2 regions of the Bifidobacterium sp. LH_230 genome follow, and region 1 is predicted to be linked to the other one. Evidence: riboswitches for the same ligand, from Rfam matches in the RefSeq annotation. Region 1 holds a riboswitch; the other holds the start of a gene.
What was found. A riboswitch is a leader RNA that binds a small molecule or an ion and turns the genes downstream of it on or off. The one in region 1 is predicted to bind FMN.

Region 1 (8,607 bases):
GGCATCGGCGCTGGCGTCGGCGGCGCGCGCCGGCATCGCCATGAGCCGCGCCACGTACCGTGCCAGAGGATCGATTTCGAGGTTCACGATGTCGCCCACGCGGCGTTCGGGCAGGACGGTGTGCGCTGCGGTGTGCGGAATGACCGCGACGCCGAACGCATCTGCATTGGCGAACGTGACCGTCAGGCTGATGCCTTCGACGGCGATCGAGCCCTTTTCGGCGATGGCGCGCAGCAGCGCGTACGGCGCGCGAATCGCGTACGCCGTGGCGATGCCGTCGCGCGTGATCGAGGCGATGGTGCCGGTGCCGTCGATGTGCCCGGAGACGAAATGCCCGGAGAAGCGGCCGTCCGCCGGCATTGCGCGCTCCACGTTCACGTGGCTGCCGCGCCTGAGCGCGCCGAGGCTGGAACGGCGCAGGGTCTCGTGCATCACATCCGCCGTGAATGCGGTGCCATGCAGGCCGGTGACCGTCAGGCACACGCCGTTGACGGCGATGCTGTCGCCGAGCATGGTGCGGTCGGTGACGACGACGGGCGAATCGACGGTCAGCCGGGCGAAGTCCGCGCCGCGCTCCACGGCCAGCACCGTGCCGAGGTCCTCAACGATGCCGGTGAACATAGTCCACGCCTCCTTCGATGAGGATGTCGTCGCCGATGGCGCTGACGGCCGGATGCGCGATGCGGAAGCAGTCGTCAGGCGAGGCGACGCCGAGGCCGCCGATCGGCGCAGGCGCGCCGGCGCCGCCGAACAGCTTGGGCGCGATGTAGGCGCTGACCTTCGTGACGATGCCCGCGTCCAGCGCCGACCATGCGATGCCGCTGCCGCCTTCGATCATGATGCTGTCGATGCCGCGCGCATAGAGCGCTGCGGCGACGGCTGCGATGCTGGCATGGCCGTCGCCGTCGGTCACGACGCGCAGCACTTCGCAGCCACGGTCGCGGTACTGCTGGGCGCGCGCGTCATTCGCGCTGGCGGTGGCGATGATCGTGGGGGTGTGTGCGGCGGTCGCCACGACCTGCGCGTCGAGCGGCGTGCGCAGATGCGTGTCACAGATCACACGCAGCGGGTTGTGCCCATGCTCGATGCGGCTGGTGAGCTGCGGATCGTCGGCGAGCACGGTGTTCACGCCGACGAGGATCGAAGCGAAGCGCGCACGGTCCTCGTGCACGCGCCGCCGCGCCGCCTCGCCGGTGACCCACTGCGACAGGCCGGATGCGGTGGCGATATGGCCGTCGAGCGTCATCGCGTACTTGAGCATGACGAACGGCGTATGCGTCACGATGGCATGCAGGAAGATCTCGTTGAGCGCGTCGCATTCGCTGCGCAGCACGCCTTCGGTCACGGCGATGCCCGCGTCGGCGAGCTGGCGGATGCCCTTGCCGGCGACGAGCGGATTCGGGTCGGGGGAGCCGACGACGACGCGTGCGATGCCGGCGTCGATGAGAGCCTGCGAGCATGGCGGCTGCTTGCCGGTGTGACAGCATGGTTCGAGCGTGACGTAGATGGTGGCGCCGCGCACGTCGACGCCGGCCGCGGCGGCCGCTTCGAGTGCGGCGCGTTCGGCGTGCCATCCACCGAAGTGATCGTGATGGCCCGTGGCGATGATGCGGCCGTCGCGTACGATGACGGCGCCGACCATCGGGTTGGGATTGACCTTGCCAGCCCCAAGCCGTGCGTGACGCAATGCCACGGACATGAATTCCCTGTCGCCCATGAAACCCCTTTCCTTCGGCAACGAGGGCATGTCCAGGGATTCGTGGGATCAGTGACGGCACGACCGCATGCGGATAGACGGCATTCGGATATGCTTCCGCCTGCATCGTGCTGCTGCAACTTCTTCCATCCAGACTGTAACTGTCGGTACCGGAGTCTCACCGGTTCATGAGCGTATGCTCCAACATCGCGCCAAGGCGCGCTGCTCGCGGACTGTACCGCCGATCGGGAATTTCACCCTGCCCTGAAGATGCGTGTTCGGTTATCGCGGCTTAGCATACGGAGACGTCCAGTCAACGCCGCATGGCATGTCCGATATGCGGACATATGCGCTGGCATGAGTCGGCTATCGGGAATGCGTATGGCCGCCGCACGGAACCGTTGGCGCATGCCGATGCTCTGATAAGCAGTGGTGAGATACGACGAAGGGGGCGGAACCGCATGTGCGATTCCGCCCCCTTCGTATGTCTGGTCAGAAGATCATCAGGCGAGGCCGGACAGCTTGTTGATCAGGTCGGGGTCACGAGTGGCGCCCTTGTCCGCGGAGCGAGCGAACGCAGCGTAGGCCTTGAGGGCCTGCGACACCTTGCGGTCGCGGTGCGCCACGTAGCCGTCGCCGGCCTCGAGCTCGGCGCGGCGCTCGGCCAGCTGCTCGTCGGTCAGCTCCACGTTCACCGAACGGTTCTCGATGTCGATGTTGATGATGTCGCCGTTCTTGATGAGCGCGATCGGACCCTTGTTCGCGGCCTCAGGCGCGATGTGGCCGATTGCCAGACCGGACGAACCGCCGGAGTAACGGCCGTCGGTCAGCATGGCCACCTGCTTGCCGATGCCCTTGCCCTTGACGAACGACGTCGGGTACAGCATCTCCTGCATGCCCGGGCCGCCCTTCGGACCCTCGTAACGGATCACCAGCGCCATGCCCGGCTTCAACGTGTCGTTGAGGATGACCTCGATGGCCTGCTCCTGCGACTCGACGACCAGCGCCGGTCCGCGGAACTTCCAGATCTCCTGCGGCACACCCGCGGTCTTGACGACGCAGCCGTCCGGCGCGAGGTTGCCGCGCAGCACGGCCAGACCACCCTCGTGGATCTCCGGATGATCGATGTCGTGGATCGCGCCGTTCACACGATCGGTGTCGAGCGAATCGAACAGCGTCTCATGCGTCCACGGTTCCGGCGACACGATGTGGCCCGGAGCCGCATGGTACATGGTCTTGGCCTCTTCGGTGCAGGTCGGGCGCATGATGTCCCAATCGTCCAGCTTGGCCTCAAGCGACGGGTAATCGACCGAATGCACGTCGCGGTGCAGCTTGCCGGCACGGTCCAGCTCGCCGAGAATGCCGGTGATGCCGCCCGCGCGGTGCACGTCGGAGATCTCCCACTTGCCGGACGGGGACGCCTTGCAGATGCACGGCACGGTGTGCGAGATGCGCTCGATGTCGTCCAGCGTGAAGTCTACGTCGGCCGACTGCGCCATCGCGAGGATGTGCAGCACGGTGTTCGTGGAGCCGCCCATCGCGACATCCATCGTCATCGCGTTCTCGAATGCGTGCTTGGTCGCGATCGAACGCGGCAGCACGGAATCGTCATCCTCGTGGTAGTAGCGGTTCGCGATGTGCACGATCTCGCGCGCGGCCTTGCGGAACAGCTCCTTGCGGAAGCCGTGCGAGGCCAGGATCGTACCATTGCCCGGAAGCGCTAGGCCGATCGCCTCCGTGAGGCAGTTCATCGAGTTCGCGGTGAACATGCCGGCGCACGAACCGCAGGTCGGGCACACGGTCTTCTCGTAGTTGAGCAGATCCTCCTCCGAGATGTTGTCGTCGGCGGACGCATACATGACGGAGATCAGATCGGTGTTCTTCTTGACGGTGCCGTCGGCGAGCACCGTGGTGCCGGCTTCCATCGGACCGCCGGAAACGAAGATCGTCGGAATGTTCAGACGCAGCGCGGCCATGAGCATGCCCGGCACGACCTTGTCGCAGTTCGGGATGCAGATCAGCGCGTCGGCGCAGTGCGCGTTCACCTGGTATTCGACGGTGTCCGCGATGATGTCACGGGAGGGGAGCGAGTACAGCATGCCGGTGTGGCCCATCGCGATGCCGTCGTCCACGGCCATCGTGTTGAACTCGCGCGGGATGCCGCCGGCTTCCTTGATCGCCTCGGAGACGATGCGGCCGACCTTGTTGAGGTGCACGTGGCCGGGAAGGAACTCATCGAACGAGTTGGCGATGGCGATAATCGGCTTGCCGAAATCCTTGCCGTCGACACCGGCGGCTCGGTAGAGGGCTCGGGCGCCCGCGAATACGCGCCCATTCATCAGTTTCGCGGATCTCATTTCTGCCATGACTCTATTCAAGCCCTTAATCGAGACACGCGTGTTGTCAATAGTCGGATAGTGGAATTCACATATCGTTTACGTTGCGCGGCGTACCGGAAGCCGCCCGCGCACCTGCGATCAGCGGCTGTGATCGCGCATCCATTCGAAGCACATGCGCGTCTGTTCGGCATCGGCCAGCGCACGGTGCTCCTCCACGTCGGCGATGTCGAACCGCTGGATCAGGTCGAGCAGACGATGATGCCGCTCGTCGGGGAACATCGTGCGGCTCATGTCCAACGTGTCGATCACGCGGTTCGGTACTTGGCGGTGCAGCAGCCGTTGCGCGGCGATGTCGATGAACTTGATGTCGAAACGGTTGATGTTGTGCCCGATCAGCACATTGTCGCCGCACCAGTCGAGGAACACGGGCAGCACGTCGTCCAGATCGGGGGCCGGTTCGAGCATCTCGTCGGTGATGCCGGTCAGCTGGGTGATGCGCCAGTGCAGCGGCCGCAGCGGGTTGACCAGCTGCTGGAACGTGGCGACCGGCTTGCGACCGGTCACCTTGACCGCGCCGAATTCGATGATCGTGTCGCGCTGCCAGCTGATGCCGGTCGTCTCCAGATCGAGCACCACATAGTCGTCGGGCAGCTGCTGCATGGTCATCGTTGTACCTCCGTATCCTTGAATCCGTCCGCCGCATGCCGATCGTCATTCCCCGTCATCGGCGTGCGGGCGAATCCTCATCATACAGGCATGCACCATACCGGCACACGCCGGTGGGTATGCTGGTGGGGGAACAGACGTCCCGGTCATGAAACAAGCCGTGAAACAGGTTGTATTCGTCGGCAACCGGCACGGGTGAACGCGGACGGAAGATAACGGAACACAAGGCAAGGAGCTGAGCGTCGGCATGAAGCACATCGTCGCAGGAATCCTCGCGCACGTGGACGCGGGCAAGACCACGCTGTCCGAGGCGCTGCTGTACCAGACCGGCACGATCCGCAAACTCGGCCGAGTCGACCACGGCGACGCGTTCCTCGACACCAACGCGATGGAACGCGCCCGCGGCATCACGATCTTCAGCGAGCCTGCCGTCATCGAATCCGGCGATCTTGAACTCACCCTGCTCGACACGCCCGGCCACGTCGATTTCGCGGCAGAAACCGAACGCACGCTGCGGGTGCTCGACTACGCGGTGCTCGTCGTCTCCGGCGCGGACGGCGTGCAGGGGCACACCGAAACGCTGTGGCGGCTGCTCGCGCGCTACCGGGTGCCTACGTTCCTGTTCGTCAACAAGATGGATGCGCCCGGCGCGGACCGTGCGGCGTTGCTGGCGCAGCTCAAGCACCGGTTCGGCGACGGCGTGACCGATTTCGAGGACGATGCCGCGACTCCGGAGACGAGCGAGGACGTCGCGATGCAGGACGAGGCAGCGACGGATGCGCTGCTGTCGGACGGCGCGATACCGCTCGACGACATCCGGCGCATGATCGCCGAACGCAAGCTGTTCCCCTGCTTTTGGGGATCGGCGCTCAAAATGGACGGCATCGACACGTTTCTGACCGGATTCGAACGATACGTGCGCGAGCCGGACTACGATGCGGCGGCCGACACGTTCGGCGCGCGCGTGTACAAGATCTCGCACGACGCGCAGGACAACCGGCTGACCTGGCTCAAGGTGACGGGCGGCGAGCTGCGCGCGAAGATGATGCTTGCGGAAGGCCCGGATGACGGCGAGGCGGCGGAGGACGCGGCGCGTGCCGGGCGTGACGGGTCGGATGACGGCGGCTGGAGCGAGAAGATCGATCAGGTGCGCGTGTACTCCGGCGCGAAGTTCACGACCGTCGAATCGGCACCGGCCGGCGCGATCTGCGCGGTGACCGGCCTGACGCGCACGTTCCCGGGGGAGGGGCTGGGCCGTGAACGGGATGCGGCCAGTCCGAGTCTGCAACCGGTGCTTACGTATACATTGCTGCCCGGTGACAACGATGTCCATAAGTGTCTGCTGGCGTTGCAGCAGTTGGACGACGAGGACCCGCTGCTGCATGTGGTGTGGGTGCCGCGTCTGCAGGAGATCCACGTGCAGCTCATGGGCGCGGTGCAGTTGGAGATCGTGCGGCAGATCATGCACGACCGGTTCTCGCTGGACGTCGAATTCGGTCCGGGCGGCATCCTGTACCGCGAGACGATCACGCACGCGGTCGAGGGCGTCGGTCATTTCGAACCGCTGCGCCACTATGCCGAGGCGCATATCCTGCTCGAACCGACCGAACCCGGGTCCGGCCTGAGCTTTGCCAGCACGGTGAGCGTCGACGTGCTGGCGCGTAACTGGCAGCGGCTGATCCTGACCCATCTGGCCGAGAAGGAGCATCTGGGCGTGCTCACCGGCTCGCCGATCACCGACATGAGGCTCACGCTGGTCGCCGGGCGCGCCCACGAGAAGCATACGGAGGGCGGCGACTTCCGCCAGGCCACGTACCGGGCTGTGCGGCAGGGCCTGATGATGGCACGAGCCGAAGGCGACGTATCCGGGTATGGTTCCGATGCCGAGGATGCGTCCGCAGATGGTGCCGGTTCCGCCGTCGCGACTCGCGGTGACAACGTTGGCGCGACCGGTGACCGGGATGCCGATGCGAACGATGGCGACGACCGCCCGGTCGAACAGGGCTGGTGCCGGTTGCTCGAACCATGGTATCGGTTCCGGCTGGAAGTGCCGCAGGATATGGTCGGCCGGGCAATGGCCGACATCCAGCGCATGGCCGGCACATTCGACCCGGCCGACATCGACGGCGACTACGCGACGCTGACCGGCGACTGCCCGGTATCCGAAATGCGCGACTACGCGATGGACGTGAACGCCTACACGCACGGACTGGGCCATCTGTCGTGCACGTTCGGCGGCTACCGGCCATGCCACAACGCCGACGAGGTGATCCGCGAAGCCGCCTACGATCCTGAATCCGACCTTGACAACACCCCCGACTCGGTGTTCTGCGCCCACGGTGCCGGCTACCCGGTCAAATGGTACAAGGTCCCCGATTTCATGCACCTCGCCTACGCCACCGCCACGGCGTGATCTTGGTGCTGGCAGCCGAGGCATCCTATCCCCAATATCACGCAGATAATCTTGTCCGCGTGATGTTTTGGCTAGTGTCAGGCCCCTATATCCAAAACATCACGCCAACAAGCTTCCTTGCGTGATATTTCGGCTAGGACCGGGCTTCGCCTAGCAAGGACGTCACGTGAATGTGCTTGTTTGCGTGATATTTCGGCTAGGACCGGGCTTCGCCTAGCAAGGACATCACGCGGATGTGCTTCTTTGCGTGATGTTCTGGCTAGTAACGGGACTTTCCTAGCGGAAACATCACGCAGATGGGATGTGCGATGGGTGGCGATGGATGATGGCCGCTACCGCTGGAGCGTCTTGAGCATGGCCAGCGCCTCGGATGCGCTGACGGACGGCACATAGGCGCGCATGACCGCCAATCCCAGCTGTGGCAGGGCGGCGGGATCGGGATAGCACACGTACACCGGCTCCTCGCTCGGCTGGAACTTGCGCTTGAAATTGAACAGCGAATGGAACCCGTACGCCGGTTCCATCCAGTCAGCGACGATCTGCAGCGCGTGCTGCAGCATCGCCGTGCCCGTATCCGTACGCCCCGATTCGTCCGTGTTGTCGCGGTCAGGATTCATGCCGGCCAACGGCGCGGCCGACAGACTCATGAACTCGGCCGCCGATTCCGGATCGGCCTGCCCCTCGTCGCGCAGCCGTTCGGCCATGCGGGCGATCAGGAATTCCATGATGCCGTTCGGCGAATCGGTGCGGTGGCGCATGAAGTCCAGCGTCCATCCGGCGACGCGCCCGTCGCGCCACGTCGGCAGCCAACTGGTGACGCCCAGCACCAGACCGTCCGCATCGACCGCGTACAGTATCCGCACGCGCGGATCGCGCAGCTCCTCGACGCCGCCCAGCGTGAACTTCATCTCGGGCAGCGCCTTCTCGCCGGCCCACTGCTCGGAGATCTCCTCGATCTGCTCGTGCACGTCCGCGCCGGCATCATCGAACGTCGTGAGCACATCCACGATGCCGTCGCGCTTCGCCTTGTTGATCGCCGTACGGATATCCTGCCATTTCTTGCCGGTCGTCTTCCACGTGCGCGGATCGACGACCATCTCGCCGCCCACCTCCAGCGAATACCAGCCGGAATCCACCAACGCGTCACGCTGCTCGCGATGCACCGCATAGAACGCCGGCGACCAGGAATGCGCCGCGCAGAACCGGGCGAACTCACGCAGATCGGTCAGCCATTCGCCGCGCTCGCCGAACGGGCCGGTGCAGGTCAGGGCGATGCCGTTGATCACCCGGTAGGCCACCGCGGAACGGCCGGTGGGGGAGAACCAGTACCGGTTGCCCTCCCACGTGGTCATGAAACTCATCGATTCGCCGCCATGCTCGACCAGACCGTTCGCCGTCCACCGCGCCTGCTCGTCGCGCACCAGCATGTCGCGCAGCCAGCGGACGCATACGACCAGCACCACCGTCCAGAAGACGAAGCCGACGCCCTGATA
Region 2 (8,607 bases), on a different contig from region 1:
TGCAATCAGTCGTCTGCGCGATCATCTGACACAGCAACAGACAGTCGACGAGTTCATCCACCAACGACTCATGGATCTGTATGCAAAATATATGGTGATTGGCGGCATGCCCGCTGCAGTCGATTCCTTCTGCACCAACGGTAGCATCCTGGACGTGCGAACCATACAGGAAAACATCAAGCGGGAATATCGACGTGATATCAGCCAATACGCGCACCGGGAGGACCGTCTGCACATTCGCACCATCTATGATCTCGTCCCCAGCGAACTGAACAACCCCAATAAGCGGTTCACTTTTTCCAAGATAAATAAATCGGCGCGATTCCAGGCTCTCGCCTCCGATTTCGACTGGCTTGTCGGAGCCAATGTTGCCCTCGCGGCATACAACGTGGACGAGCCGTGTGCTCCTCTGGAAATGAGCAAAGAACGAAACCTGTTCAAGCTCTTCTATAATGACGTCGGACTGCTCACCGGCTCGTTCCTACGGAAGACATCCATTGAAGTACTCAATGGAAATCCCGACATCAACTATGGGTCCATATACGAAAACGCCGCCGCACAGGCACTGGCGGCACAAGGCTTCAAACTGTACTACTTCAACAGCAAGAAACTTGGCGAGCTCGATTTCCTTGTTCAGGATCGTAACGACAACGTACTGCCCATAGAAATCAAATCCGGCAAATCATACAAACGCCACCATGCAATGGGTAATGTGCTGTCGGAACCCAAATATCATCTCGATACCGGATATGTCTTCGGCCCCTGCAATATCTCCCGAGAAGGGAAAATCCTATATGCTCCGATTTATACGATCGGGCTGCTCGAAAACGAATGACTACGCTGCCGGCACAAATCCGGGGGTGGGCGTATACATAGGCACGTAAGTTTCAGGGAAGGTGAAAATCCTTACTGGCGGTAAACGCGCGGCCGACATCATAACGGCCGTCACGCGCAAGCCCGCGACCCGCGCAAGCGGCTGATCCGGTGAGAATCCGGGGCCAACGGTTACAGTCCGGATGGAAGAAACGGAGCTCGATATGAGTGTCTCTTCGCATACCACCAACGCCACTTCTACCGCCGCCGGCAGCGCAACCTCGTCGCGCCCGGACACCGCGCACTCGACCGGCGTGGCCGATTCGGGCCGCTGGTCCACCCGCCGCATCGCCATGTACGCGTTGTTCGTCGCGCTCGCGATGGCCACCAGTTTCGTGGAGTTCCCGATCATTCCGGGCATCCAGTGGCTCAAGTACGACCCGTCCGGCATCGTGGCGCTGATCGCCGGCTTCGCGTTCGGCCCGGCCGCCGCCGCGATCGTGAGCGTGCTCGGCTTCGTGCCGCACCTGTTCATGGACCCGTGGGGCACGCTCATGGCCGTGCTCGTCGCGCTGTTCCTCTCGGTCCCGGCCGCGATCATCTACCGCAAGAACCGCACGCGCAACGGCGCGATCATCGGCCTGATCGTCGGCGCGGTGTGCGCGCTGGCCGTCGCGATCGTCGGCAACCTCATCGTCACCCCGATCTACGCGCACATGACCGTCGCACAGGTCGCGGCGCTCATCGTGCCGGCCCTGCTGCCGTTCAACCTGCTCAAGTTCGTGATCCACGGCGTTGTCACGTTCCTGATCTACAAGCCGATCACCACGCTGCTCGACAAGTAGTCCGCCGACGCCCACTTACGGTTCAATAGTGGGTCATCCCGGACGCAACAATCCGTAAGTGGGTGTTTGCCTACCATGAAAACCGTGATTCCGGTCTTTTCGTGGTAGGTGAACACCCACTTATATGTTCATGGTAGGTGTTTGTCCACTTACGGAAGGCTCTATATGGTAGGCAAACACCCACTTCCGAATTCCGTGTCCGGAAACACCCACTTATGAAGCACCTCTGTGGTAGGTAAACGCCCACTTGACGATTTCACGCTCACGATCGTCCATCGGCGCAGCCGTTCAAACGTCCGCATACGCCCACCAATGAGCTTTCTGTCCGGAATCACCCACTGATAGAGCCACCAACGGCCCACAGATATCCATCGACGAACCAATCAGCAGAAGCCGCATGTCTAAGATGGAGCCGTCCGACAATCCGCCTCCGTACGCAACCTACTTATATACAAGGATCATTCATGACCGAACTCGCAGCAACGCTCACCAGCATCCGCTTCAGCTATGACGGCGGCGCGACCTGGGCGCTGGACGGCGTGAGCCTCGACATCACGCCCGGCGAATACGTGTGCCTGACCGGCGCGAACGGGTCGGGCAAATCCACGCTGGCCCGTCTGATCGCGGGACTCGCCGCGCCCGACGCCGGCGATATCACGCTGCTCGGCCATCATGTGTTCTCGCTCGGGATGTCTGGCAGTTCCGCAGTATCGACCGATTCGACAGACGCGGACAGTGCGATTACCGGCGAGGGCGACTCGCAAGACGATACCATGGCCGATTCGACGGGTGAGTCCGATTTCGGTGCGAATCCGGCGGAATACCGGGCGGCCCGGCGCGGCATCGGCGCAGTGTTCCAGAATCCGGAGGACCAGCTCGTCACCACCGTGAGCGAGGACGACGTGGCGTTCGGCCCGGAAAACCTGGGATTGGACCGTCCGACGATCGGTTCGCGGATCGACGAATCGTTGGATGCGGTCGGCATGACCGCGCATCGGTTCGATGATCCGACAAGGATGAGCGGCGGGCAGCAGCAGCGCGTGGCGATCGCCGGCATGCTGGCGATGCACCCGTCCATGCTGGTGCTGGACGAGCCGACCGCGATGCTCGACCCGGCCGCGAGGGCCGAAGTGATGCGGATTCTGGACGAGCTGCATGCGCAGGGCACGACGATCGTGCATGTGACGCATCATGAGGACGAGGTGGCGCGCGCGACCCGCGTAGTGCGACTGGAGCGCGGACGGATTGTCGCCGATGCGGCTCCGTTGCCGCCCTCCCCTGTCATTTCGACCGAGCACCGCCCTCCTGTCATTTCGACCGAGCAAAGCGAGCGGAGAAATCTTTCACAGGCAACCACTCCAAAAGATTTCTCGACTTCGCTGCGCTCCGCTCGAAATGACAACGATAAAGCATCGAACAACGACACGGCCTCATCCAAAGGTACCGGGAACGCCATCGTCGTCAGCCATGTGACCTACCAATATCCGGGGGCCGACACCCCCGCGCTGGACGACCTGTCGCTGACGGTGAAAGCCAGCGAGGTCGTGGCGATCATGGGCGAGAACGGTGCCGGCAAATCCACGCTGGCACGCCTGATCTGCGCACTCGAGCAGCCGCAACACGGGTCGATCAGCGTCGTCGGGATTCCCGTGGCAACCGATCCGTCGGTTCCAGCCGATTCACGAACAATCACTGCGGAAAGTCCTGACGGCAGCCGGTCTCGCCATATCCATACGCGTCGCTCGTCTCGCACGCTCGGCCGCAAGCAGCGCGAGGCGTTGCGCCGCGAGGTCGGATTCGTGATGCAGCATCCTGAACGGCAATTGTTTGCAGATACGGTTGCCGAAGACGTGGCGTATGGGCCGCGCAATCAACGGCTGGGCGAACCTGAAGTCGCCGCCCGCGTGGACGAGGCGATGCGAATGTTGCATATCGAGGATCTGGCCGATCGTTCGCCGTTCAGTCTGTCGGGCGGCCAGCAGCGGCTTGCGGCGATCGCCGGTGTGATCGCATGCCGACCGCGCGTGCTGGTGATGGATGAGCCGACCGCGAGTCTTGATGCCGATGCAAACGCGCGTATTCACGAGTTGATCCGCACGCTCAAGTCGCAGGGCGTGACCGTGCTCATCATCACCCATTCGCTCGATGAAGCCCACGCCGTAGCCGACCGCATCATCACGTTGAACGCGCATGCAAGCGGTCACAGTTCAACCGTGCCATCAGCCATCCTTTCAACGAGTACAGCCAACAAGCTTCCCGTGCAGGAAAACCGGGAACGTCAGGAACACGTCTCCTCCACAGCATCACCGGAACAGTACCCTTCCGCGGCCCCAGCCACTCAACCATCCTCTGTCGGCCCGACCAAGCAATCCCCCTCTATCGTCCCGGCCGAGCGATCATCCTCTGTCATTTCGACCGAACGCAGCGAGCGGAGAAATCTTTCTCATCCCGCTCCCCCTGCATCCACAGAGCCCACCGCACCTTCATCGTCCGTGCATCCCGCACGAACGGCATCATCGTTCATCGCCAAACTCGACCCGCGTGTGAAGATGGTGACCTTCCTCGCAATGATGTTCACCGCATTCGCGATCAACACGCCGGCACAGCTCGCGCTCGGCGCGGTGCTGGTCGCGGGCATCGTCGCGGCGTCGCGCATCAATCCGCTGCGATTGCTTGCATCCGTGCACATGTTCCTCGCGATGTTCGTCGTCATGGGCGCGCTCAACATCTTCTTCGTGCGCACCGGCACCACGCTCGCACGACTCGGCCCGATACCGATCACCGACGACGGCGTGACGATTGCCATCCTGTACGCGCTGCGATTCGCGCTGGTGATCATCCTCGGTGCGGTCATGCTGGAGACGACCACGCCGACCGCACTGACCGACGGATTCGGTTCGCTGCTCTCGCCGCTGTCGAAGATCGGTCTGCATACGCAGGAGATCGCGCTGGTGATGAGTCTGGCATTGCGGTTCCTGCCGACGCTCGGTGCGGAGGCGAAGGCGATCGCCGACGCGCAGGCGGCCCGTGGCGGTAGCATTGAGACCGGTTCTCCTGCGGCTCGGCTCAAGGCGATGACCGCGTTGTGCGTGCCGATGTTCGCCGGCGCGATACGGCACGCCGATAATCTCAGCCTTGCGCTCGACGCACGGTGTTATGAGGAGGGCGTGCGTCGGACCCATTGGCATGAGTTGCGTATTCAGCCGGCCGATGTGACGTTTGCCGTGATTACCGTGATATATATCGCCGCGCTGGTTGCGTTGCCATTCATCTGATAGTTCCGCGTTCTGCCCCGCAAGCAGCACCATTAGCGGGGCAAATCGAGGAAGAACCCCTCTTCCCGCCTCGCTAAGCACACCTTCAGCGGGGTCAATCACGGAAGAATCCCACCTTCCGCTTCGCTAAGCGCCTCTGCAGCGAGGCAAATCCAGAGGAATCCGCGTTCTGCCCCGCTGGCGGCTTCCCAGTGGGGCAAATCACGGAAAACCCTACGAATCGCCCCACTCAGCATGCCAATAGCGGGGCAAAACGCGGAATACCTCGCAACTCGCCCCGCTGAGAAGTTCCCCCGCGAGGCGCATAGCAGAAGAATCCAGCGAATCGCCTCGCTCCATGCTCCTATAGCGGGGCAAAACGCGGAAGAGGCCGACGAACCACCCCGCCAAATGACTACTCGGCATCCGGAGCGATCCACGCGTAGCCGACGGGGGCGTCGCCGTCGCAGCGGGTCTTGTAAGTGGTGTGGACCGGTTTGCCGCCGAGCACCGCATCGCAGAAGTCGAGTATCACGGACCAATCCTCGGGCGTGTAGGCGTGGCCGCCTTCGCGGTAGTGGATGCCGCAGCGCTCGGGCACGCCGAGGAACCGGTAGACCTCGCTGGCCGCCAACCACGCCGTCTGCGTGCCGAACTGGTTGGCCGCGCCGTCATCCAACCCCTCCACCACGATCAGCCCTCGCGGCGCGGTGCATGCGGCGAGCGTATTCGCATCGAACGGCATCTCGCACTCACGATACGGCCGCTCGCCATCCGAGGAACCGTACGCGGCCGCTTCGGGCACGACCCAGTGCGGGAACCAGTTCGCCATGCGCCCGATGCGTTCGAAATGACCATGGCCCTCACCGAACCGGTTGCCTTGCAAGCGCATCGATCCCATGCCGCCGCAGCCGGAGCCGGCCGGAGCGGTCACGGCCACTCGCGTGTCGGTCAGACCGCAGCACAACGCGGTTTTGCCGAACCGGGAGTGTCCGGTGGCGACGATCCGATTCGCATCGATGCAATCCCGGGTCGTCAACCAGTCGATCACCCGGCTTTGCAGCCACGCCCATACGGCGAACGCATGCCACGTATACCCCGGATACGCGCGGAGGCACGGACTCACGAAGAATCGTTCCGCATCGTCCGGCGCGGCCTCGTCGATCTCGAATCCGGCGACCGCATACCCGCGGCGCACCGCCTCGCGCAGCATGCTCTCCTCGACGCACAGTCCGCAACAATGGTCGGGAGAGCGATAATTCGGCAGCACCAGCGCGCCAACCGGCTCCCTGCCATCCGCGGGCCGACACACGCGCACGTTGAACGCGATCGGAACCCCGCCCGGCGTGTCCACGATCGTCAACCGCACCAACTCGAATACGGCATCCCCGTCCAGCACCGGCGCACGGTTCACAAACTCGGCCGCCATACCGCCAGCCGCCGGCGCGGGCGGCATGGTGCCATACAATTCCCGCAACACCAGGCCGACCAAGTACTCGCGTTGCACCGGCCACTGCTCCCGTGTCCGAATCCGCTCGCCGTCCGGCCCCTTGAACGGATCGGGCAGCAGCCAATCGTCACGCGAGCCTGCAGCTTCGGCAACTTGCATCCTGGCATCACCAGTCGTATCAGCCATCACATCCCCTTCATTCATGCGATCATCCGCGATATCAGCATGCGATCGAACTCAGGGCGACAGGTCCTCCGCCAACTTCATCACGCCACAACAAGGCAGCGGACACAACCGCACCTAGTACTTTGTCGGACTTAATGTGATGGGTTTGACGCTCCCCCAGTCGGCTTCGCCGACAGCGTCCCGCAATTGTGGACGGCCTGTGGCCGCGTTCTGTCGGCTCGCTGTCGCTCGCACCTCGCCTACAAACGCCGCCGGCGTTTGCTTCACGGCTCGGCCCTCAGCCGAGGGGGCCGAGAATAGAGACGTGTCAGTTTAGGTCCGACAAAGTACTAGTCCATCGCACGTACCAGTCTAATCCAGCTCGCAACGATGCGAAACGTTCGGCTGGAAGTTACCTCACAGCATACCTATGGCGTGTCGCCCAACGCTCGCGTGACAATACAGTCATGACCACAGATCTGATCCATAACGACACCATCGACACCCTCCTCAACCGTCGCTCGATCCGCGCGTTCAAGCCGGAGCCGATCGACGAGCGGACCATCGCCACGCTCGAGACGGTCGCGCAGCATGCCGCGTCCAGCCAGTTCCTCAACGACTGGTCCGCGATCCGTATCACCGACCCCGATCTCAAGCGCAAGATGGCAGAATACGGCCATCAGGCGTACATCGCCACCGCTCCCCTGCTGTACGTGTTCGTGCTGGACGAGCACCGCAACGCCGCCATCGCCAAGGCGAAGGGCATCGACACGGATGCCGACGAGTTCACGCTCAAGACCAGCTACCGCTTCGCGCAGGCGCAGAACGACGCCGTGCTCGCCTTGCACACGATGGAAACGGCGGCCGAATCGCTCGGTCTCGGTTGCGTGATCCTCGGCTCGCTGCTCAACGACGTGAACGGCCTGATCGATTCGCTGAACCTGCCCGAATACACGTACCCGGTGCTGGGTCTGGCGATCGGCAAGCCGGATCAGGAGCCGGCTTTGAAGCCGCGCATGCCGCGTTCGATGCAGTTCTTTGAGAACACGTATCCGTCCGACGATGAGGCGACGCTCGAACCGCTCGCCGAGTTCGACGCCGCGGTGCACCAGTATTACGATCTGCGTCACGCCGACCGCCCGGTGGACGCGTTCAGCGACCAGATCGCGAAGAATGCGACGGCCGATATGGCCGGTCACGCGATGGCAAAGCCGGTCGCCGCGCAGGGCTTCCGTCTGGACCGCTAGCCGCGGCGCGCTCCACGAACCTCAATAGGTTCGCGATAAGCCCCGTAATTCACGCATATGACCGGTGAGGCCCCGAATCGATTCAGATTCGGGGCCTCGCTATATTCAACCGCGAGCGCAGCGCGCCCAGCGTCCGTCGCTCACACGCGCAGCACGACCTTGCCGAACACGTCGCCGCCGGCCACCTTGGCGAACGCGGCCGGCGCATCGGCGAGCGCATATGTCGAGTCGATCGCCGGATGCAGGTCGGCGTGTTCCACGAAGCGCAGCAGCCGCGCGAAGTCGTCGCGCGATCCCATCGTGGTGCCTTGCACGCGGATGTCCTGGAAGAAGATGCGGGTGAGTTCGGCGCCGGGCTGGTCGCCGGTCGTCGCACCGCAGATCGCGATCGTGCCGCTCGGACGCACGGATTTGACCGAATGACTCCACGTTGCCGCGCCGACCGATTCGATGACCGCATCGACCTTGCGCGGCAGCCTCGCGCCCGCCTCGAACGCCGCGTCCGCGCCGAGGCCGAGCGCGCGCTCACGTTTGCCGGCGTCGCGCGAGGTGACGAACACCTCGAGTCCGGCCGCATGCGCGAGCTGGATGGCCGCGGTGGACACGCCGCCGCCCGCGCCCTGCACGAGGATCGTGTCGCCGGGTTTGACGTTTGCGGATGTGAACACGAGCGAGTAGGCGGTCAGCCAGCTTGTGCCGAGCGCGGCGGCCTCTTCGAGGCTCAGGTTGGCGGGTTTGGCGAACACGTTGGCGCTGGGCACCTGCGTTTTCTCGGCCATCGTGCCCTGATAGTGCTCGGAGAGGATCGTGCGGCGTTCGCCGGGCATGACGCC

Region 2: linked by a shared signal. The riboswitch ahead of AC1A0G_RS00590 (ECF transporter S component) and the one ahead of ribD (bifunctional diaminohydroxyphosphoribosylaminopyrimidine deaminase/5-amino-6-(5-phosphoribosylamino)uracil reductase RibD) in region 1 are both predicted to bind FMN.

The regions. Positions count from the first base shown of each region.
Region 1 is NZ_JBKEWJ010000002.1:152,695-161,301, forward strand. It holds gene AC1A0G_RS01680 (riboflavin synthase) at 1-621, opposite strand, end outside; gene ribD (bifunctional diaminohydroxyphosphoribosylaminopyrimidine deaminase/5-amino-6-(5-phosphoribosylamino)uracil reductase RibD) at 602-1,717, opposite strand; FMN riboswitch at 1,831-1,972, opposite strand; gene ilvD (dihydroxy-acid dehydratase) at 2,200-4,062, opposite strand; gene AC1A0G_RS01695 (3'-5' exonuclease) at 4,174-4,701, opposite strand; gene AC1A0G_RS01700 (GTP-binding protein) at 4,949-7,114, shown strand; gene AC1A0G_RS01705 (bifunctional lysylphosphatidylglycerol flippase/synthetase MprF) at 7,447-8,607, opposite strand, start outside.
Region 2 is NZ_JBKEWJ010000001.1:146,511-155,117, reverse strand. It holds partial or broken gene AC1A0G_RS00595 (DUF4143 domain-containing protein) at 38-835, shown strand; FMN riboswitch at 880-1,032, shown strand; gene AC1A0G_RS00590 (ECF transporter S component) at 1,038-1,658, shown strand; gene AC1A0G_RS00585 (energy-coupling factor transporter ATPase) at 2,123-4,933, shown strand; gene AC1A0G_RS00580 (glucuronyl esterase domain-containing protein) at 5,328-6,548, opposite strand; gene AC1A0G_RS00575 (nitroreductase family protein) at 7,007-7,774, shown strand; gene AC1A0G_RS00570 (zinc-binding dehydrogenase) at 7,915-8,607, opposite strand, start outside.